DNA from 3 places in the Paenibacillus sp. FSL F4-0100 genome. Region 3 is predicted to be linked to each of the others. Evidence: riboswitches for the same ligand, from Rfam matches in the RefSeq annotation. Region 3 holds a riboswitch; each other region holds the start of a gene.
What was found. Region 3 has a riboswitch for cyclic di-GMP ahead of MHH48_RS34540 (S-layer homology domain-containing protein). Riboswitches for the same ligand answer to the same signal wherever they lie in the genome.
Positions count from the first base shown of each region.

Region 1: linked by a shared signal. The riboswitch ahead of MHH48_RS26670 (LuxR C-terminal-related transcriptional regulator) and the one ahead of MHH48_RS34540 (S-layer homology domain-containing protein) in region 3 are both predicted to bind cyclic di-GMP.
Region 2: linked by a shared signal. The riboswitch ahead of MHH48_RS18280 (amino acid adenylation domain-containing protein) and the one ahead of MHH48_RS34540 (S-layer homology domain-containing protein) in region 3 are both predicted to bind cyclic di-GMP.

Region 1 is NZ_CP150303.1:5,900,645-5,908,335, forward strand. It holds gene MHH48_RS26660 (FtsX-like permease family protein) at 1-306, shown strand, start outside; gene MHH48_RS26665 (Spo0E family sporulation regulatory protein-aspartic acid phosphatase) at 437-628, opposite strand; gene MHH48_RS26670 (LuxR C-terminal-related transcriptional regulator) at 840-1,568, opposite strand; cyclic di-GMP riboswitch class I at 1,723-1,817, opposite strand; gene MHH48_RS26675 (YitT family protein) at 1,966-2,607, opposite strand; gene MHH48_RS26680 (phosphosulfolactate synthase) at 2,987-3,853, opposite strand; gene MHH48_RS26685 (MFS transporter) at 3,966-5,276, opposite strand; gene MHH48_RS26690 (2-phosphosulfolactate phosphatase) at 5,472-6,179, shown strand; gene MHH48_RS26695 (hypothetical protein) at 6,276-6,662, shown strand; gene MHH48_RS26700 (DNA polymerase IV) at 6,659-7,691, shown strand, end outside.
Region 2 is NZ_CP150303.1:4,055,649-4,063,339, forward strand. It holds gene MHH48_RS18280 (amino acid adenylation domain-containing protein) at 1-1,493, opposite strand, end outside; cyclic di-GMP riboswitch class I at 1,722-1,816, opposite strand; gene MHH48_RS18285 (hypothetical protein) at 2,481-2,639, opposite strand; gene MHH48_RS18290 (hypothetical protein) at 2,762-3,025, shown strand; gene MHH48_RS18295 (alpha/beta fold hydrolase) at 3,152-3,394, shown strand; gene MHH48_RS18300 (universal stress protein) at 3,939-4,370, opposite strand; gene MHH48_RS18305 (MFS transporter) at 4,373-5,608, opposite strand; gene MHH48_RS18310 (XRE family transcriptional regulator) at 5,830-6,396, opposite strand; gene MHH48_RS18315 (alpha/beta hydrolase) at 6,825-7,691, opposite strand, start outside.
Region 3 is NZ_CP150303.1:7,618,772-7,626,462, reverse strand. It holds gene MHH48_RS34550 (helix-turn-helix domain-containing protein) at 1-2,440, shown strand, start outside; gene MHH48_RS34545 (hypothetical protein) at 3,200-4,090, opposite strand; cyclic di-GMP riboswitch class I at 5,121-5,219, shown strand; gene MHH48_RS34540 (S-layer homology domain-containing protein) at 5,409-7,691, shown strand, end outside.

The DNA of each region.
Region 1 (7,691 bases), 1.7 Mb from region 3:
ACATATGGGATCTATGCCTCGCTCGGCCTGACAGCAACCGATATCCGTCGTGCCTTGACAAGTGGCATTGCCGGACTGGCTGCGCTTGGTGCACTTGTTGGCATCGCTTGCGGTGTCTACGCATTGCCAGCCGTGCTGCGCGGTCTGCTCTCTACCTACGGTATTGTCAAGCTGCCACTCATCATGGAATGGCCGCTGGCCATTGGGCTGGCTCTGATCGCGCTTGCTATTGCCGTCAGCGGCTGCTGGTTGGCTTCACGAATCCTCCGCCGCACCTCCCTTCGGGTGTTGGTAATGGATTCATGAGGACAGTCCACGAGCAAAAAAAAAAGATGACCTCCAAATTTCGGAGGTCATCTTTTTTTTGCTTCTTGCCTTAGTAAATCTTAATCCGTTTGTTTCACCGCCCAAGTAGATATCTTCTTATGAAGAAGATCTACTTTCTTTTGATATATTCTTCTTGGTTTTTTAATTGCATGTAACGAACAATCAGCTTATCCAACGACTGTGAAATGGCGACAACATCTCGATGCACCAATTCGAAACTGCTGGCCACTCGCTCAAGTTCTCTTCGTAGAAGTTCGAGTTTTTTCGCTACTTGTTCGAGCTCGCTCTCGATAGAAATCATCTTGTTCACCCACCCCCGTCGTAACAAGTGATTGATGACCGTTGCCACAGTTCCTGGGACAAACTTTTTCAAACCATAAGAATTGAATCTCTCATCTTATCGATAACGCGAATCAGCTTAAAGCTACAGCTACTTATCATTATAAAATTCGACGTAAACAAAAAAAATACCCAGAATTGGGTAATCTTTGTCTTAAGAATTTTTATGACGGTTATGTAAATTTTTTAAGAAATGCTCCTTTATGGTTGACTCTCGTTTTTGCATATATCTTTTTAATAAAAGTACGAACCGTACTTTGACTAATACCATAAATATCAGCAATTTCAGGTACATTTTTATTCTCCAGCCACCCATATGCTATTTCTTTCTCTCGATTCGTTAATTCATATTGGTGAAAGTGAGAATAGATCAATTCCCTCTGCAGAATGGGATCCTTTTGAGGTAACTTTTCTTCAATATTCTTGGCCAAGTGTTCAATGAGTGGTATGGCAAATGTAACCTCGTGTAAATAATGAAAACTAAGGCCAAGGTAGCCTATGATCACATTTTTTATTCGAATGGGAGTACAAACACACGCCAATTCTGAAAACAAGCGATTACTATGCTCGGCCCCAACTACGACAGAAAGCGTTTGTTGTTCCATGGATAATGAAATGGCATTATTTCCTGCGTCTTCCATTGCCAATGAGGTCCCACTTTTCATATTATTTCTCTCGAGAAAACTTTTTAACGAACCTGTTCCGCAATAATCGATGACGGTTCCATCCATATCTGTTATAACAAATAAATAGGGTATAGACAGCAAATCGTTCATATTCCTTGTTTCCTCTTGGAGCAAATAAAGAATTTCTTTCCGTTCAATCAACCTTTCTTTTATTTCAGTCATACTGAGGATATTAGGAAAATGATTGTTTGCTTCTACCAGTGTTCTTTGACCCATTATTTTCCCTTCTTCCCTTGTAAGAATAAGCGATTAATAATGGAATCGATCTCCTATTCATCGCCGCGGCTGCATTCGGCAGCTCCTAGCGAAAAATAAAAAAACCCCATCCATTATGATAACCACAACAAAACAGACGGAGGCTTCCGTCGTATTCGGCAACTGGCTGGCATCGCGGTCTTAAGTAGCTCCACATTAGCCCCTGTAGCTTTGCGTCGCCACTTTTCAGTGGGTTTGCTATTATCGTACTACGAAGTGTGAATTTGTCGAATATTCAAACATGTTATGACATATTCAAACTATAACTTACATTGTTTTTCATTTAATATAGGCCGCACGACCCAAATTTCCATATTTTTGTTATATTTGTCAATCACTCTTATGTCCGTACACAGAATCACTTTTTGCGCCAAGCGGGTTCATAGATCGACTTAGGAGGAGGAAACTGATGAATCCAGTTAATGATCCGGGTCGATATCCACTGGCATACAACTGCAAGGATAATAATTTTCCAATCGATCACATAGGCAGTGAAGGCGAATATGATTCCATTCATCCAGAACAATGAGGTACCGGGGTTGATTCTTTTATACTTATAAATGGCTAAGGCAACATAACCGATTCCCCCGTTCGATACCCTCTGCTTTATGAGGATGGCGACACCTGTTCCGAGAATAACCGAGCCAAATAGAAGATCGATCCATACGTTGCCAAACGGGGGTTCTAAGAACACCTCGAAGAAATTAACGGAAACGGACGTCACCGTTATAACAAATATGGTCCCGAAGGCACTGACACCGTCAAGATAAGGGACTGTAAAGGCGAGGAAAATAAAATTGGCTAACCACAGTCCGAGACTCATTGGGAGCTCAAACACATGGTTCAGAAGAACCGCGATCCCTGCTCCTCCCCCCGAAGGAATGGCGTGAGGAAACAAGAACATTGCCATGGCAAAACCTTGAATGATGGAGCCGGCGGTAATGAAGAAGAGTTTCTTGGAAATACGACGAAAGAAAAAGGGGCTTTTTCGCCCGGGCATGATCTGTAAATTCACACGGAATCATCCTTCATAGATTAGAGTAACAAGCCAGTCCTGCTTGTTTAGTGTATGCTTGTTCCCTGAAGGGGATTACCGGGATCGGTCTCTTCAACGAAAATATGTATAGGCTGACTCTGGAGATATCCATAGACAGCCCTCTAGAGGTTGTTCAAAAAGTCCGCTTTTGATCACGAAGCGAATCAGGAAGCAATTCGGCATCGAATCTTGAATTCAGCCGGGCCTTCCGGTGCTCACGTACCCAAAACGTACGCTCCGCTCCTGACGTCCCTAGCTTCATCCAACCTTCTCGGTGCTGAAAATCGACCTTTTTGAACACGCACTTCTAGTAATTATCATTCTCTTGTGGTTTGGTCTATGTTTAAATCACGTAACAAAATCCATCCGTATGTTTCTCTCTCACCCCGAGTTCAAACGTATCTTGACGAAGTCCCCGGCGCATCGTTTCAAGGGAAAGCACTTCGGTGGGTTGGATATTCCCCAAATGCACATTAGATCCCAATTTGCGGAGAAGCATCGCTTGCTGCTCCTTAAGAGGTGCCTCCCAAATCAGCTTTCTTGCATCCGACACGTAGTCGATGATAGTATTTATCATTTCTTCCTGGCACTCGCCATGCTTATCGAAAATACCGATACCTAGTCCTGACTCGCGCGCTTCAACGATGATATACTCGGCACCTACGTCTAAATCCGCTTCCATCGTATACGCGAGCATTTCGGCTTCGATGCGGGAACCGGATTGCTTTTTACCATACTCCGTAAAAACCCGAAGTCCGCGTTGTTTACCTTCCCGGATGAGCTCCGTTCGTTTTTTTCGCGACATCTCAATCGTGCCGTCAGATACTTCTATAGCGTTAAATCCAAGACGGCAAACGGTATTAAAAAATGCGGGGACGACATCTTGCTGCACGGCTGTCTCAAGCAAGGTTCCGCCGGGCATGACCGTGATTCCATGTTGTTTGGCTAGATTGATCTTATATAGCAGCATTTCCGTTTTATACAGCGGAGCCGTCCCAAAACCGAATTTGACGCAATCGATGTAATCCGAGGCTGTCTCGATCACATCTGAAAACATGTTTCTACCCAAGCCTTTATCAATAACCATCGTCATCCCGCGTTCCATGACCCCGTAGGTGTCGTGGTCTTTTTTGCCGTGCTCGGGATTTTCGCGCAGCCCGCTCGGATCACATATCTCCATGGGCCAAACTGTTCGCAGGGAACTGTTCATTTTAGGATCTCCTCAATTCTTTTTGATGTAGTCGTTTAATCCAATGACATTGGCATAATATGCTCATGCCCATTGACAGGTGCCCATCTTTTACAATAAGCGATTTGTCTGGTCATCCGATCCGCCGAGGCGGCTTAATCAAAAAGAACACGAATCCTAAAGCAACCAAAGATAGTGAAGACACGGTTATAAAAACGACATGATCCGATTTGTCCATCATCCACCCGAATAAGGGAGGCCCTGCTGCAACCCCCAAAAATCGCAAGCTATTGTAAAGGGACGTAATCATTCCCCGCTCACTTTTCTCAACAGCGCCGGTGATCATTGTATTTAAGCAAGGAAGAAGCATTCCGGTTCCAATGCAGCTGACTGTTAGCAACCCGATAAACACATAAATGTTGTTAAAAAAGAAAAGCGTAGCCGCCAGAGAAAGGGTCATGGCAAGCAGCCCGATATTCATCAGCCAACGGATCAGCAGGCCCTTTTTCTTGATCAAGCTTCCAGTTGTATAGGAGGTGATCACCATCCCGAGTAATGGAATGGCCAATATCAAGCCCTTCTTGACCCCGTCGATGTGGTACGGCTTGTCTTCAAGAATGTTGGATAAATAGAATAGTACGCCAAACAAAATGAACAACCCCAGTGATCCGGCAAAAAAAGCAGTGATGAGCCAGCGGCCTTTTTCTTTGAAGATGCCTTTGATTTTCCCAAGGTATTTCCCTAGTTCTTGCTTTGAAGATTGTTTCGATTCTTTGATCATAAAAATGACGGCCAACAACGATAACGCACAGAACACGGGAAATGCGAAAAAGGAAGCATACCACACGATTAGCATAAGCAGGGAACCGATGATCGGGCTGAGTACCTTCCCTGCGCCATTGGAGGCTTCGATTAAGCCCAGTGCCTTGCTTTCGGTCCCGCCATCGTATAAATCGCCAACGAGCGCCATGGCAATCGGTGCTGTTCCGGCGGCCGCTAGCCCCTGAATCGCCCTCGCAGTGATAATCACCGCAAATGAGTTCCAAATGGCGCCGAATCCTGCCAGAATACCGGCAGCTCCATATATGATCAAGGCGGGTATAATAATAATTTTTCGTCCATATCGATCGGACAAATAACCAATAATCGGAATAAACAAGCCTGCTGCCAAGGAGAAAATTGTGATGATCAAGCTGCTTTGAAATTTACTGATACCAAGCTCCCTTTGCATTTCAGGAAGCCCCGGGACTAGCATGGAATTGCCGAAAACGAGTACGATCGGGATCGTCGCTAGTGCGATAAATTCCCACAATTGACCCTTTGAGCTGTTAGAAGACTTTGATTTTCCGGAAGATTCGCTGTCTTTTGTCTCCGCGGAGTCGGTCTGCAGGTCGATATCGCTATTAAAGCTAATATTCAGTTTTCGCTTTTTGGTCTTTTCCATGGTATCGCTCCTCAGACTTGAAGTTCGTTTATAGTAGGCCATTTATTAGTACATGCTTCCTAATTATCACCACATCCGAATTTAATATTCCTTTATTGCTGCGGAATCCTTGGAGGATTTGAGCACTCCTTGGATTTGGGCAAATATACTGTTACTAAAATAGCCCAAGTATGCCGGGTGAAAGGGGTTTGCTGCATGCCGATACAGATTATCCAAGGACATCATCATACATTGGAAGCATCACACATCAATGTTGTAATTGATGTTATAAGGGCTTTTACCGTAGCGCACTATGCCTTTATCAATGGGGTTCAAGGTATCATTCTGGCAGGAACTCTAGACGACGCCTTGCGTCTAAAAAAAATCGATCCTGACTTTTTATTAGCGGGAGAGATACAGGGGCTGCCGATTCCGGGGTTTGAACTGGACAATTCGCCTGTACGTTTACACAACTTGGATCTTCGGGAGAAATTTCTGATCCAGAAGACAACCAATGGGGTTACAGCAACCCTAAACGCATTGAGTACCGAGCACCTATTCGTTACCGGGTTCACCAATGCAAGAACAACAGCAGAGTTTATAAAGAGAAACTTATTAAAAGAAGACAACATGATGATTAATTTAATTGCTTCGCATCCGTCAGGGGATGATGATCTGGCCTGCGCACAATATATATCGGAGATTCTCCAAGACACTAACCGTATATCTGCCGAGGAAACCATTGAACGGATTCGAAAGTCAGAAGCGGCCGAGAAATTTTACGATAATGAAAAACCGGAATTTTTACAGGAGGATATTTCGTTTTGCATCCAAGAGATCCCTTCCGATTTTGTAATGAAAGTGAATCGGAACAAAAACCATCCGTTGATTGAAAGGTTCCAGGTGGGGGGCTTTAATCACTGATTATGGATTCGTCACCATAAGGGTATAATTTACATTGATAAAAGAACGAATGTTCGCATATAATACAAACAAACGTTCCCGTCAATGAGGTGGTTAATGATGTTGAGTATTGGGTTGAAGCCAGATGAAACCCAACTGGTGAAGGATTATATTTTATTACCCCTTTTACTTGATGTGTTAGAGCATGATCGTTCGATCCTATGCAGAGCAGATTTAAAGACCCCCGAGCTAACGAATGCGATCATCGACCATTTGCAGGCAGCCGCATTATCCGATTTAGCTCAAGCTCGTAAAAAAATGCGTGAATATGCCATTAAGGTTTACGAGGATCGAAAAACAAAGCTGGGCATTGAGGTTGAATTCGTCTGTAGAGGGTATCATCACAAGCTGTCCATACTATGGGGGCTAATTGAGGCGGAGATCGAGCAAAGATCGTACACCTACCTGGGGCTACAAATTGCAGATAAGGGGAGTCTGTTGTGAAATCATCTAACCGAGTCATCATGTTAGGAGATTGCCAGTCCTTTTATGCATCTGTTGAGAAAGCTGACCATCCCGAGTATACAGGCCGCCCTTTGGTAGTTGCAGGGGATCCGGAAAGACGTTCAGGTATCGTGCTGGCTGCTTGTCCGCTTGCTAAAAAAAAAGGAATAACGACGGCAGAGAGATTAGGGGAAGCACTGTCAAAGTGCCCGGATCTTGTCGTCATTAAACCTAGGATGCAGAAGTATATTGACGTTTCGATGCAAATCACGGAGATATACAAGAGTTATACCGATTTGGTTGAGCCTTACAGTATCGATGAGCAATTTTTGGACGTTACCGGTTCGCTGCACCTGTTCGGTACACCCGATGAGTTAGCCACAACCATTCAGCGTCATGTCCTGGATGCTACGGGTGTTAACGCTCGCTTCGGCATCGGTGAAACCAAAATCCTGGCTAAAACAGCCTGTGACAACTATGCCAAGAAAAATCCGTCCGGCATCTACACATTGTCCAAGGACTCGCTTGCGGATACCCTTTGGAAACTGCCCGTTAGCTGTATGTTTATGGCCGGCAGCAAGATGACCCGCCACTTTAACGTCATGGGGCTGCCCACGATCGGCAGCGTGGCTCAGACGCCTCTTGCTAAATTGAAGCAGATGATGCGCCGTAAATTCGGTAAAAATTCCGATATTTCAGCCGAGATGTACTGGCGAATTGCCAACGGAATCGATGATAGCCCGGTAAGGCCAGGCACTCACCAGGTTGACCCTAAATCGGTTGGACACATGATGACCCTCCCTCGGGACTATACCAAGCTGGAAGAAATCAAGGTCGTGCTGCTTGAGCTGACGGAGTTGGTTTGCCAGCGATGCCGCGGTCTTGGTTTTATGGGGCATGTTGTGTCGGTCGGTTGTATGGGTGCAGATTTTGACCGCCCTACGGGATTTAGCCGACAGATGAAGATGGAGGATCCGTCGAATATTACGAATCAGGTTTACCGCTGGGCATGCCGGCTGCTTGAAACGT
Region 2 (7,691 bases), 3.6 Mb from region 3:
TTACTTACGGCGTTTACGTGCTTCGGCGATAACGCTTCTCCGCCGATTAGCAAGGTGTTCAACGTACAAAAGACGTCAGGATCCTGTTCGGCCAGATTATGGAACAAAGCCGTAGTCAGAAACCAAGCCGTGATGCGGTAGCCGATGATGGTTTCCTTCAATTTGTGAATGTCTAATAGATCCTTGTTCTTCATCAAAAACAAGGTAGATCCGTTCAAAAGGGATCCCCAAATTTCAAAGGTTGACGCATCGAATGCAATTGCGCCGGTTTGCAAAATTCGATGATCCACGGAAAAATTGAAATAATTGGTCTTCTTGACCAGTCTTACGATGTTGCAATGTTCAACCATGACACCTTTCGCTGTCCCCGTTGATCCAGAAGTATAGATGATATACGCTAGACTTTGCGAGGTTACTTCAGATATCGTATGGGGACAGCTGTCAAGATAAAGCTGCGCGTTGTCCCAATAAATTACTTTTCCTTCAAATGCAAAGTCAGGCTTCCAACTGGAAGGGGCCAGCAAAAATCCCGCCCGACTGTCCTCGAGCATATATTCGAGTCGTTCGCACGAAGAATCGGCTTCGATGGGCATATAAGCGCCGCCCGCCTTCAATATGGCTGTAAGCCCGACGATCATACTGACAGACCGATCCGCGACAATGCCAACGACGCTCTCCGGCTTTACGCCGTGATCCTGTAGTGCTTTTGCAAGCTGATTCGCGTGTTCGTTCAATTCCCGATAGGATATCTGATGGTCCTCGGTCATGACCGCTGGGCGATCGGGGGTTAAGCTGACCTGTTCCTCAAACAAGTAATGGACCGTTTTGCCGGAAGGATAGTCCGTCTTAATTCCGCTGAAAGCCTGAATCTGTCTCTCCTCTTCTTCGGACAACAAACGTATATCGGCAATCACTTTCTCGGGAAAATCGGCTACTTCCTGCACAATACGGCTCAAGTGGTCGCCCATCTGCTCAATCGTTTCCTTTCTATACAAGCGGGTCGCGTAATCAAGGTGTATCATGAGAGATTCCTTCTTAAAAGCCGTCAAAGCAAGCTCAAACGTCCCCAACTGATCAGATTTCAAAGGAGTAGTATTGGCGTTTTGCCAAGTAAACGCCGCTTTGATGAACGGATTGCCGCTCAGATTCTTACGCATATTCCGATCTTCGAGTGCTTGCATCGTGGTATGCTTGACTTCTATCAGAAACTTATCTAATGGCTTATGTACAGTAGGAGAGTATCGTATAGGAAGCATCTGGCTTTCCAACGAATACCCAATTACAGGGTCATCCTCGCCGGTATATTTGGCAAGCAGGATCGCATAACAAGCCATTAGTGCCATATCCACAGTTATTCCGAAATTGAACGCAAGTTGATAGAGTTTTCGGGTCGTTGCAGAATCAAGGCAAAAACTAACCCGGCTTCCTTCATCGTTGGTCCATCCCCCCCACGGAAATTCGTCAATTGATACTTCACATGTCGTTTGTTCCATGACCATCAACTCCCGGATTATCGATTCATTAATGTCTGATTGATAACGAACAGAAGAATCCTCTTCGCATTCTGCGATGAAGAAGTATCCCCCCTCCTGAGCCAATATGACTATGGCCTCGTATAGCCCCAAACTTAGTTTCTTCTTACAGCGAAGCTCGCCTTTGTTTTTTGGAACGTCAAAAAACCCCCTTTCTTCAAATGAATAAAACGGAGGTCTCCCGTCGTATTCGGCAACTGGCTGGCATCGCGATCACAGTAGATCCCGCATTAGCCCCTATAGCTTTGCGTCGCCACCTTTCGGTGGGTTTGCTATTGTCGTACAAAACTAGCATTAAATTGTAAATCGTGTTCATATTATGTATTCGTTTTACAATTACTGTATCTTGTTTCCAAATGAAAATCGATAGGTCTTTTGTTCAATATTGTCTTTCTAGAATTGTTTTGATGATATAGATAACCATCATGTAACTCTAGGACATGATAGTTAATCTTTACTAATTTTTGCTTTTCGTCGACTTCACTCTACTTCACTTAACTTCACTTAACTACCTATTAAAACTATATTATTCAAAAAAGCAGGATACGTTTTTACAAACAAAAATCGATTAAGAACAGAGACATACACACATTTTTGTCCCTGGCAGAATTCCACAAAATTACGCCATTACTCTAATAGATTCAGTATTATCAGTCTCCTATCCCTGCGTATTCTTCTATTATTACTTGGATATTGGGTTATGGATAATTAAGGCAATAGTTCTATTTTTCAACTTCACCCCTATATCCATTGTCCTAACTACGACTACGGATATCATTGGATCCAATACTTTTGTCTCTTGTAATACGGGACAAAAAAACCAAAGTTATTAGTACGTTATAACTGGTAACGAGATCTCGCTTCCGAAGAGTGGAGCACTCGAAACACAGCACTAATTTTCACAACCATCGGAATCATCTCCTGTAGGGAGATGGTATGCAGCTGTTGTTAAACTAGCCCGTTACGGTCCTGTCCATGATGAGTAATTTCCTTCAGGATCCTGTCAATCTTATAGTCGCCCACTAACAATCGATTCACCTGATTCGCTGCCGGGTCCTGCGGTCCTCCGCATGCACTGATCGTCATCAGCAGCATCATGCTCGCCACAATGAACGTTGGCCGCGCCCATCAATGCCCATGATGTGGGGTCTATCTTGCTGCTGGAGGAGCTTCCGTTTCCGGACTTTCCTGGACAGCTGGAATCGTGGTCGATGGAGCACTAGATTCAGTTGGTGCTGCGCTCTTCTCTGTTACAAGATGCTTCGCGCAACCCGAAACACTTGAAAAATTTGCTCACTGATTATCTAACTACAATGTCATCAGAAGGCAAAGTGGTCTCCTCAAATCCTGAAATCCAAGCATTATCGTTTATGTGGATGAATTACAGGGCTTTCATCAGTGGACTAAATGCCAAACAAGCGGTCTCAGAAGATACGCTGGACGAATTTATTGAAGAAAGTGTAAATGTATTTACTAAGGCACTTAGCCCTTAATTATTTGTTTCTATAAGAGTAGCTCCGAGGGAGCTTTTCTTGTAATACAAATGAAAGTATGTGCTTGCATTCATCAGTACAATCATTTACATATAACAATCTAATAAATGAAAGGTGAGATTCTGAATGGTTAAACCATCTTTTCCCTATGAAAAAAAGCATCAGCGAGTGCTTGGTCTAGAGATGTCCTACGTAGACGAAGGAAGTGGCGATCCGATTGTCTTCCTACATGGCAACCCTACTTCCTCTTATCTCTGGCGTGAAATTCTTCCTTATGCTCAAGATTTCGGTCGTTGCATTGCTCCTGACCTCATAGGTATGGGCGATTCTGGCAGAGAGCTCCGTCCCGAAACTCTTTGTCAACTGTGATCCGGGCACTTTGCCGACATCTCATGTTGAGTTTTGTCGTAATTAGCCAATGCAAACGGAGATCACCGTACGTGGACATCATTATCCCCAGGAAGATTCGCCTCAAGAAATTGGCGAGGCACTTGCTGCCTGGTTAAAGAATTTAACATAGTCGTTAAGGACCTTCTAGGGATGGGTTAAAATTAAAAACAAGTAAGCGACAATCCTACCAAATTGCTTGTAAAAAGCAGTCGATTGCTCTAGCCGAATGCCATCAAAACAGGGAGCAGTGTTGTCGGTGGTTTGCTCCCTGCTTATTATGTGCTTTGTCGTCTGACAAAAGCGGTCTGGAGGTCGATTATGATTCGAACTATCCTGCCCGTTACCTTAATAAGGAGCAATCGCACCAGACATTAGATAACCATCTAATCGGACAAGTAATCAAAAGGGATACAGAAACAGCGGCATTGTAGGACACAAATATCCTAGAATGCCGCTGTATGATTCATCTATAACGTTCCCCGTTAGTATAACAATGCATCATTTCTGCAGTTCCGTAAAGGAGTTAATGTACAATGAGGACTGGACAACTTGATAGCTGCGAAACCTTGTGGCTGACACTTCCTAGCATCATTTCTTTTATGCCCCTTAGCCCACGGCTTCCGATAATAATAAGTTGCTGCTCGGTATCCCTTGCATAATTTAATATTTCATGTGCAGGATCTCCCTTAAGATGAACTGTTTCCGGATTGATCCCTGCAGATTTTAATTTAGATTTGGCTTGTTGCAACTGTTCCAAACTCGCTTTCTCCATTTCGTTCAATATTTCTTCCAAGAAATTCTCTGGTACATATGTCATGCCATTCGACACATATTCCTGGCTGACATTAACCAAGGTAACTTGAGTTTGTTTGTTTCGGGCTATTTCAATGGTTGCATCGAGGAGTTTGTTCGTTATTTCAGCTTTATCAATGGCCACAATAATTTTGTCAAACATATTTATCGTCCTTTCCGTTGCAGCTCGTAGCTATTTCGGCTGCCTACAAAACGGTTTCTTGCTGCTCCAATACCGACTAAAAAGAGTAAAACCGAAGCGCCAAGCAGAATGAAAAGTGGCAGGTTCCAACTATTTGTCGCATCATGCAGGTATCCTATAAGGGCAGGACCGATTGCGGCAAGAAGATATCCAATCGATTGCGCCATGCCAGACAGTTCCGCTGCTTGATGCGCATTTTCAGTACGTAACCCGAAAAACATCATGGCCAAGCTAAAGGCGAAACCTCCACCAATTCCGAGTATGATGATCCACAACAGAATGACATTGGAACTGCCGTAAAGAAGTCCGAGCGTCCCCGTCAAAAGCAAGATGGTTGTGATGACCACTAACAAACGTTGGCTAGACATACGTCCAGCAATAACGGGGACAATAAAGGTAAATGGAAGCATAGCTAACTGCATGATCGAGAGGTACCATCCTGATTGATTGGAGTCAATTCCTTGCTGCTTTAAAATTTCAGGCAACCATGCGATCAGCACATAGAAAACCATGGACTGTATACCCATAAACAAGGTTACTTGCCAGGCAAGCGGGGATCGCCAAACATTCACATCGTTGCTGACCATCTGTTGACTCGTCTTGGCTGTTTGTTTCGTTTGATTTCTTAATTGGGGTAACCAACAGAGAATCGATACAAAGCTTAGAATCCCCCATATTCCCAATGCTCCCTGCCATTTTAGCCCTGCGTTCATGGCTAGCGGTACACTGATTCCCGATGCGATTGCTCCACATAAATTCATTGAAATGGAGTAAACTCCTGTCATGGAGCCAATTTTATTTGGGAAATCCCGTTTAATTATACTGGGCAATAATACATTACAAATGGCAATTGCGAATCCAAGAACTGCTGTCCCAATAAACAGATTAACTGCGCCAGATAAAGATCGTATTACAATACCAACAGTCAGAAAGATTAGGGCAATCAAAATGATACGCTCAACCCCATACCTTCGTCCTAACTTTGGTACTAGAGGCGATAATAAAGCAAAGGCAAGCAAGGGTACCGTTGTGATCAGGCCTGCTAATGTATTTGAAATATGAACGTCATCCCTTATAAAACTCACTAAAGGACCAACTGAGGTTAAGGGAGTACGTAAATTAGCTGCAATAACAATAATGCCGAGAATGATCAGCCCTATTGAGGATGGTACGGCCTTTTTATTTTGTTTGTTCGGCATTCTTCATTTCTCCTTCTTAAATTCAGACATATTATTTCTTTCCTGCTGATTGAAAAAACTATGCTATAACATCCGCGCGAATAATAAAAGTATATTATAATATACTATTTTTAACAAGAAGTATTTCATAACATACCTGATCTCATCTAAAAACAAAAATACAACTCTGAATTCCCGTCATGGAATTCGGAGTTGTATTGAATAAGTGGCATTTTCGATTTTTAGAAACCATATTTTAAGGATATATGGAGCACTGTTTCACTATTCGTATGATTCGTATAAGAGTGAGGAGAATCTGCACGAAAACTGATCGTATCATATTGATTCAATGTGTAAATCTCTCCATTGACTTGAATTTCAATGGAACCCGTCATTACTGTCGCAATTTCAGTTGTATTCACATGATGACCTTCAGGGTGATACGAGCTATTTGGCTGTAAGTAAGCCCGACACATTTCAATATCGCTGCTTGCGTTTTTAAAGACTGGTTCAATGATCCAATTTTTTTGATCATTAGAAAACCGCAGTCCTTCGCCTGCTCGATACAAACTAACAGGGTCTTCTGATTTGAACAAAGCCAATAACGGTAAAGATATGCCTTTTGAAATTTTCCATATAATCGCCAAAGTTGGATTTGTATCGCCACGTTCGATATTTCCCAGAGTAAGTTTGCTTACGCCCGTTAATTCCGCTAAGTCGTCTAAACTCATGTTTTTTTCTTTTCTGTACTTTTTCAAGGCACCGCCGATTTGTAATACAATTTGTTTTGATTCATCGACTTCATCCATTTGATATTCACCTCAACAAATAACTTTATAGCTAGTATATTGTTTATCTAGACTCTTTTCCATACGATTAGTATTTGATGGTGGACTACACTCCTATGTAAAATTCTGATATCTATGTACTAATCTGCCCGTTAGCGTAATCTGCTGGGAAGTTGGTACGGTGTAGTATTCTGTTACTCCAATATTTTTCTGATGAAGAAGTTCTTTAACGATATCTAATGGTAACTTCTCAGTCTGCACCGCGTGTGTTGCAAAGGCATGACTAAAATACTTATCTAACTAGTAATCGGCTTATGTTCTTGTCTCTCAGCAATTTTCTTGTTCTCCGACATTTGTCGCTTCTGCCTAAATCAATTAAACTATCGCCATCGCCTCCGTTAGTTCAATGACTACATCAACAAAAGAACGGAAAAAATGCCGTTCTTTTGTTATTGCACGAATTTTTTATCATCCATATTTGCTTGTTTAACGTCCACCCAATTTGTATTATGCAACATCTCCGAAGAATCCCCATGAAATGCCTTCATGGCTTCCTGATCATCAAACAGCCGATATCTCATCCAAGCCGTCAAGTAACCCCTATGATTGCCACCATTACCTTCAATCGCTGTATGAGCTGCACCTTTTGCCATCCCCATCATAACAGGCGTACTTGCGTTAGTACTATGCAAGGCTAATTGATTCGTTGATACCGGTGAGATTAGAAAATCTCGTGTACCGCCCATAATGAGGAAAGGAACGGTAATAAGTGCTGTATCGTACACATCTTCTGGATCACAATGCTTCAAATCCGGGAGAGCGATGGATACAACCGTCTTAATCAAGGATCCACTTATATAGTTGGTATGAGCATTAATAACCCCAGTAGACCCTTGAGAATGTCCAGCTACACCAATATGCTCCATTTGTATTTTTTGATAAAACAAGCTGTTTGCTAGTTGGTTTTCATTTTTCAAATAATCAATAGCCTCCACAATTTCTTTACCTGTTCCTGTTGTCTTGCTATAGGAATCTATTACAATGAATCCCCAGCTAGCAAGATGAGTTAAGAGCTCATCATAACGATCTGGCGTGGCATCTGTCCCATTCCCCCAAGAAATAATAGGATAGGATTCGTCTCCTTGAAATGCTGGGTAGTAAATTCTAAATAAAGCCTCACCGTTCGTACTCTTAACTTCTTCTACCTTTACATGATAGCTTCCTTGCTGTGCATAACGCTGCTCAATGCTTCCTTCTGCAAGTTCTGGTACATTAGAATGAATGATTATTTGCATGAAAATTGTTATTGGAACTGC
Region 3 (7,691 bases):
AAGGACGATTCAGCAGTGGGAAAATGGCGAACGGCTGCCGAGAGCTGATAATCTGCAATTGTTGATTCAACTTTTTGTCGTTGAACAAAAATTTCTTCGCGGTTCCGAGCGCGCGGAGGCTCAGTTGCTTTGGGAGACGGTCCGTCGATTCCATGACGACAGGTCAGGAAACAACCGGATGTATCCCCTTTTTGACGAACAATGGTTCGAGGCGATTCTCGCAGCTGCTTCTGCGGGTAGAGAGGCTGACGTTCACTCCGGAATCCGATCGGCAGGTTCGCCGGCACACAGGACCGATGAATCGCCGCGAAGTGCTACCGCACCATATGGAGCAACGAATCTACCAAGCAGAATGTCCTCATTTATCGGCCGCCTCGAACAGGTCTGGGAGATTCGGCAACATCTTGCCGATTCCCCCCTCGTCACGCTCGCGGGTGCCGGGGGAAGTGGCAAGACGCGCCTGGCGTATAAGGTCGCATCGGACGCCTGCCATTCTTATCCCGACGGCGTGTGGCTGTTCGAGCTCGCTTCGGCGATGGATACGCTCTCGGCGCTGAGAATCATCACTTCGGTATTGGGCGTCAAGGAACAGAAGGGAAGGCCGCTTATCGAGTCCTTGCTCAACCATATCCGGAACAAATGCATGCTTCTCGTGTTCGACAACTGCGAGCACTTGATCGATTTTTGCTCTTCTCTCATCGAGCGGTTGTTGTCGGCCTCCCCTAGGGTCGTTATTTTGGCCACCAGCCAGGAGCCGTTGAACATCGGCATGGAGCGCGTATGGAGGATTCCGCCGCTCACGTTCCCCACGGAGAATGAGTTGCGGGATCACGCATCAGATGACGCCATTCTGTCCCGCGAGTCCGTTCAGCTGTTTATCGAGCGCGCGACCGCCGTATCTCCCTCCTTCCGCGTATCGGAAGCGGACGTGAAGATCGTCGGGCGAATCTGCAAACGTCTGGAGGGCATCCCGCTGTCCATCGAGCTGGCAGCCGCCCGGACGAACGTGCTCAGCATCGAGCAACTCGACGAACGGCTGTCCGATATGTTCGCCGTCCTTACAGCGGGGAAGCGAACGGCCGCACCCCGTCATCAATCGCTTCGAGCCACCCTGGAATGGAGCTTCGCCCTGCTCACGGAGCAAGAGCGGCAGCTGCTGCGGAAGCTGAGTGTTTTTACCGGGGGATTCGAGCTGGAAGCGGTCGAACAGATCTGCGTGGATGAGGAATCGAACCCCTCGCTCGGACGGTTCGATCGTCAGGATGCCTTAAGCTTGGTTGCTAGCCTATTCAATAAATCGTTCCTATCTGTTGATTTGGCGAGTAGCGGACCTAGGCACAGATATGCGATGCTCGAGACGATTAAACAATTTGGAAGCGAACAATGGGAGAGGCACTGCACCGGCGAGGAACGCGAACGGATGATCCGCCGCTTCGTCGAGCACTACTGTCGATTCGTAGAAAGAGCAGAACGGGGGTTCCGCAGTCGAGACCGGGATGCCGCATTCGTGGCGATTCGGCGGGAATACGCCAACATTCGCTCCGCGCTGAAACTAGCCTGCGATCATCCGCGGGCGGAAGCTGCAATACGAATGGCATCCTGCCTCTATTATTACTGGCTGCATGAAGGGACCTTGCAGGAAGGATCCGCACAGCTGCGTGCGGCTCTGGCGACGCACAGTCAAACTTCCGTTCAAGAACACGCGGTAAAAGCGAAGCATGGTCTTAGCGTGTTGCTGTGGGTCATGGGAGAAGTCCAGGAAGCCGAAGACCTGGCCAGACAAAGCGCGGATGAAGCTCGCAAGCTCGGTCATCCGGCGCTCCTGGCATCTCAGCTTCGTATGCTTACTCAGCTGGCATCGCATTCGGGCTTGACGGACGAAGCGATTCGGCTAGCAGAAGAGAGCGTGCTGCATGCCAGGAATTCAGGTGACGATTGGAGCCTTGCGTCATCCTTAGGTACTCTGAGTTACATCCTGGTGGCGCAGCAGCAGTGGGAACGGGCGGAACCCTTGCTCGTCGAAAGTGCCACGCTATTCGAGAAAGCAAAAGACGACTTGGAGTTGTCGGGACCTTTTCGGGCCTTGGGATATATTGCGTTAAACCGGCAGAAACCCAGAGAAGCGTTGGCGCTTTTCAAGAGAGGCATCGCCATCTGCCAAACATATCCGGGAACGTGGTTCCTCGCGCGAGGAGTCGAGGGGCTTGCAAGCGCGTTGTGCGGGCTGGGAGAATACCGGGTGGCCGCTACGCTGATCGGAGTCTCCGAGAAATTACGAGCCAATCTTGGCTCCGCGGCCCAGCCCCAGTTTCAATGGATTTACGAGCAGGCGAAACGAACCTGCAGGCTAGAATGCGGCGATGCGCCGTTTAACGAGGCCATTACGATTGGAAGAGGAATGACGAGAGAGCAGGCCGTTTCTTTTGCGTTAGAGGTGTAGGGGCATTCCTTGTTGCGCCGTTTGTCGAGCAACGCTTGGTATTTTCTTCTTCGGCGGCAGCGAGTCGCTGTCCGATTTTAATTCAGCCACTCCGAACTTCCAACACCGCTGGTTTTTATAAAGTTGTTCTTCTCAACTTTCGAAAAGCATGCTTTTTGAAACGGTCAAAAACCCCTATCTTATCCGTCCCAAAATGTACCAAATATTTTTTTGGTACGTTTCATTTCTAAGAGATACATCTTGCGGAACTAAGATCCAAGGCAACTGAAAAGCATGGTAACAAGTATTCTGCCACACAGGGCCACCATCTGTTTCGCCTCCCCCTGTAAAAAGGCTGACATTACCAAGCCCTCTAAAGTAGAGAATTTTAAAGTGGTTTATTGGCGTGGGTGTGATTGAGCAGAAGCTTAAAACGTGGGGAAAGCGGCAGCCGATAAAGTCACGGCGATCATTAGCGAAGGTGAAGCTTGGCGGCCATAGGACCGCCATTTGTTTTCGCCGATAGACCCGTTAAGCTGAACCCTACCATAAGTGACGGCGAAAAATTTCCTTGGTGGGACGCTTGGGAATGTTATAGGCGTAAATAACCCATTTTCCATGTTGTGATACGGATGATCCACCAAGGCCTCTCTTGCTACTTGCTGCGCATAGGAATACCGAGCAAGCGCCCAATTTGTCCTGCGTTAAAAATGGTGGAGCGAAGCTTTAGCTCCGTGTTGCCTGAACTCCTTATAACCATGTTGCATCAGGGCCGTAAAATCAACCGTCCGATGGGGCGTACTTACCCACGTCCGGCTCGAATGCCGCTCCACTCGCCAGGTCCAGCTCTACGTGGGTGGTTCCGCGATCGTCGGTCAGCACGATCATTCGCGACCCGACGACGGGAACGCGGTCGGCGCTGGTGCGCATGTGTGCTGAGACGACACGAGGAGCACCGTCAACGATATAATTTACATCAACCGTGAACATCGGGAAATTGAAGAGCCAACTGTTAGTAAAATTCACGGCGGTCAACGTCCCATTGCATGATGAACCCTCCACGCGGAGTCGCTCGATGTCCGCCTGACGCCGCCGGGCGTGGGCGATAGAGCCGGGCAACCGCAGGAGCGCGATGGCGGCCCAGAGGGCTAAGCTAGCTCCGACGACGGCGCCGAGCTCTGGCGGGATCGTCGGCGATGTCACTATGGCCTCGAGGTCAAAGGGGCGCGATAGGTCGCTTGTCAGCGTCCAGAGCAGGAGGACTCCCGCGACTGCTGCGAGCCCTCCTGCTACCGATAGCGTCGCGAACAGGCCCGCCACCCTGGTCTGTCCGAACTGCTCAATCGATCGCGAGTACACTCCACCGGTCGTACCGATCGCGACGAACAGCAGCAAAACGGCGACGCCCACTGTGACCGGATGACCGAGGAGCATGCTGATCGCCGGTGTCGGCGCCATGCCGAGCAGTGCGCCGAACGGCACGGAGCCTGTCAGCGCCCACAGTGCAGCGGCTGAAAGCAGCCACGGTATCAGCGGAGCCGCGCGTCCGACGCTACGTCCCGGCCGGAGCATAGTCATCCGTCCGTTCTTATCCGTGGTGGAGAACAGCGGCAACGTCTCGATATGTTCTTGCTGCCCGTGCTTCTGCTTACCCTCCGCAGCATCCCTCATCAACGACATCGCCCTCCCGAGGAAGATACTCGCACCCTGAGCGGCGGAGGGGGATTCCCCGCGACGCGGCCGGGACAATCAACTATAAAATGGAGGAGTTTCTTCCCTTTTTCTTCCTCATTATTGAACGTTTTTTTGTAGGTGTTATGATATTCTAGGTGCCGTAATAGAAAGTTCAACTTCCTATTATCTTTGTACTCAGCCATACACAACTTCACCCCCAATATTTCATATCTATATTTTACCACTATAAACCTTGTCTATAGATCAGATGAGTTCGGGTCCGGCGATGTAAGAGTTGATTGGCGGACATGATCGGCCCCTGATACTGGGGGGGGACTATCCTAATATGGGGGTGAATACTCGATTTGGGGGGAATTTAAGCATTTAAAATAGCTCAAAAACCGACCCTAAACTTCCCGTAATACATATCAAAAAGTGATGGATCTTCTTCGGTTAAGCCGAACAATCCAGGAGGGGAAGATTCGGATGTTGAATCTCCAGATTTCAGCCGACCCGGCGGATTAAGTGGGTCCGATGAAACGGATATATTAGGTGAATCTGATAAACCTGGTCCATCCGATACTTCGAATGATTCGGTGAATGTAGAGTCCGGAGACAGTAAAGGCACAGATAACAAGTTGCCGAACACAGCTACGAATATGTACAGCTATTTGCTGGCGAGATGCATCATGCTGCTTGCAGGACTATCCCTCCTAAGAAGAAAAAAAGCATAAAGAAAGTTGACAAACAGCCCCTCAAGGCCGTGACCGCTGCAAGTCAGATAAGGTTGTATAGAAAATGTATAGGAGGAGCTAGTAGACTATAAGTTAATGAAGAAATAAGTAGATTTTTGGCGGATCCGACATGATCGTCCCGAATAAAAAAAATAGTGGTGATCACTTTTCCTAAAATTCTGCAAATAAAAGTAGGTTTCAACAAAGTTGGAGTATCGGGCCTAACCGTCCATTTTTTTCGAAGTATAATCCTAATTACTCAAGTGTTTAAATTCAATACTGTATACATACTCGTACGATAATAGCAAACCCGTTGAAAGGCGGGGACGCAAAGCTTAAGGGGCTAACGGATTTGCTGAAGACGCAAAAGCCAATGCCAGCCAGCTGCCAAATACGACGGAAACCTCCGTCTAGCGCATGCCGCTTTTAGACGGAGGTTTTTATTTCTAGATTGGATCGACATCCTATATGGGGGTGATGATTAGGGGGTTCAGAAATCCCGGTATCGTACTCGTATTGATCGGTTAAAGCGAGGGAAAAGATGATTGTCAGATTGTAGTGAAAAGGAGGACGGATAGAGAGTGTATTTACCAAAAAACAAAATTTGGAAAAAGCAGCTGATGATGCTACTGATATTCGTGCTGGCTGCAGGCAGTTTTTCTAGTGCGCTTGCGCCACGGTCCGCGGCAGCGGCTGGGGATCCGGCAGCACCCGGAGGGGTAGGTAGTAATTTGGTACTGTGGCTTAAAGCCGACGATGCTGCAGCCGATGCGAATAATCAGTTGACCGGTTGGGCAGATAAATCAGTGAGTCCAGTCAACTTTACCTTGAATGTTCCGAGTGGACAAGAAGCTAGAACCCCTAAAATTAATGCAAGCGGGGTAAACTTTAACCCGAGTGTAAAGTTCAACAATCCACCTAGTTCAAGCCATTATGGTGCTTCGGCCAAGCTGGTTGGCGATAAGAATATTACATTCCAATCAGGTTATGCAGTTTATAAGTGGCCTGAATCTGGAGATGCGGGTGCGCTTATTGGATCCACTACAACTAAAGATTATGGTGCCTTGATTTTGGGCGGCTCAGAAAAGTTGTTTGCAGTTGGGACTGGCGGGAACTCTATTTGGCGCAAATTCGGAGTTCCGGACAGAAGCAGATACCAAATTGCCGGCTATGAGATTCAAAACGCCACAAAACACATTGGCAGAGTTGATGGAAAAGAAGTTCCAGTAGGTAGAAATAACCCATTTGGTGAATTTGCATTCACACCTGTAGTTGGTGCGACCCCAGGATCGACAATGAACTGGTATGGCCTTCGCGCAGATGTGGCCGAAATTATTTTATACAGCGGAGAAACGAGTGTAGATGCGGCCAAGATTGAGTCTTATTTGGCATTGAAGTATGGAATTACGCTTAACGGCGGCAAGAGCGACTATATCGCAAGCGACGGTACCACAAAGATGTGGACGGCTGTAGACAATAGCGGCTATGGCAATCGCATAACCGGTATTGGCAAGGATGCAGCAAGCAGTCTGGAGCAGACGCAGTCTCTTTCGCAAGAAGCAGGGGCGCTAGTAACGATTGCACTTGGTGATCAAATTGCAGCTTCTAATAAAGACAATAAAAATGCAATTCCAAACGATAAGTCCTTCCTCACGTTCAGTGATAATGGGGGAACGGGGCAATATACGAAACTTATTACTGATACTAGTTCGTTTCCAAAAGGGTTGAATGAGACAACCAAGCTGATGGATCGAGTATTCAAGGTGCAAAAGAGCAACTGGAAGGATGCAAACATTACCTTGCAGTTGGATAATGAACCCGCTGAAGATTACAAGCTCTTTCTGTTAATCAGTGCAGATGACAAATTTGGACCCGAGGATGAGCTAATAGCGCTGGATGCGACCAACAAGGCTACCTTTAATAGCGCTAAGCTGGCCAACGGAAGTCATTTTACCTTTGTTAAATTTGTAGACAAGAAGCCTCTCCAGGAGAAGATTGCTGAAGAAGCTGCCTTAAAAGAGGCTGATTATTCCAAAGATAGCTGGGAAGCTTACCAGAAAGAGCTGGCAGATGCCAAGAAAGTATTAAATAACCCGGATGCGACGCAGAAGGAAGTCAATGAAGCGCTGGACAAAGTAGCTGAAGCGCAAAATAAACTGGCTGCGGACAAAACGGAACTGGCAAAGAAACGTCAGGAAATTGTTGACGAGAAGCTTGATAAAGAGGATTATTCCAAGGATAGCTGGGCTGCTTTAGAGGAAGCTATGAAGCAGGCTGAGACAGTGCTTAATGATCCGAAGGCGACACAAACAGAAGTCGACGAGATGTTGGAGAAGTTGACAGAAGCACGTGACGGATTGAAGACGGATAAGACGGAGCTTGAAAAAACAGTAAACGAACTAGAGCAAATCATTGACAGTGGCGAACTTAATAAAGGCGATTACACATCAGAAAGTGTGGAAATATTTGATGATGCCTTAAAGCATGCCAAAGAAGTGCTGGGTAATCCGAACGCTACGCAACGGGAAATTGACAATGCGAACAAGGAACTAAAAGAAGCTTATGATAATCTGGTCACCAAAGATGCTATTCTTGAGAAGCTGGAGTTGAAGGTGTTCGACGCCCAGGGCGGGAAGGAAATCAAGCTGGAGCCTCCATTCGATGGACACAGATATTTGAACTATCAAGCTACTGTAACGGAGAGTGTCTACAGTGCTGAGCTCTCTTTTGAGGAACTGCATCCGGAAAGCGAGGTTAATGTAACGTTCCATGGGAAAGAAGTTAAGAAATGGGACGATCTGCCGCTTCAGCCGGGCCCTAACGAGATCATCGTAACCGTGGATTTTGAGGGCAAGAAGAACACC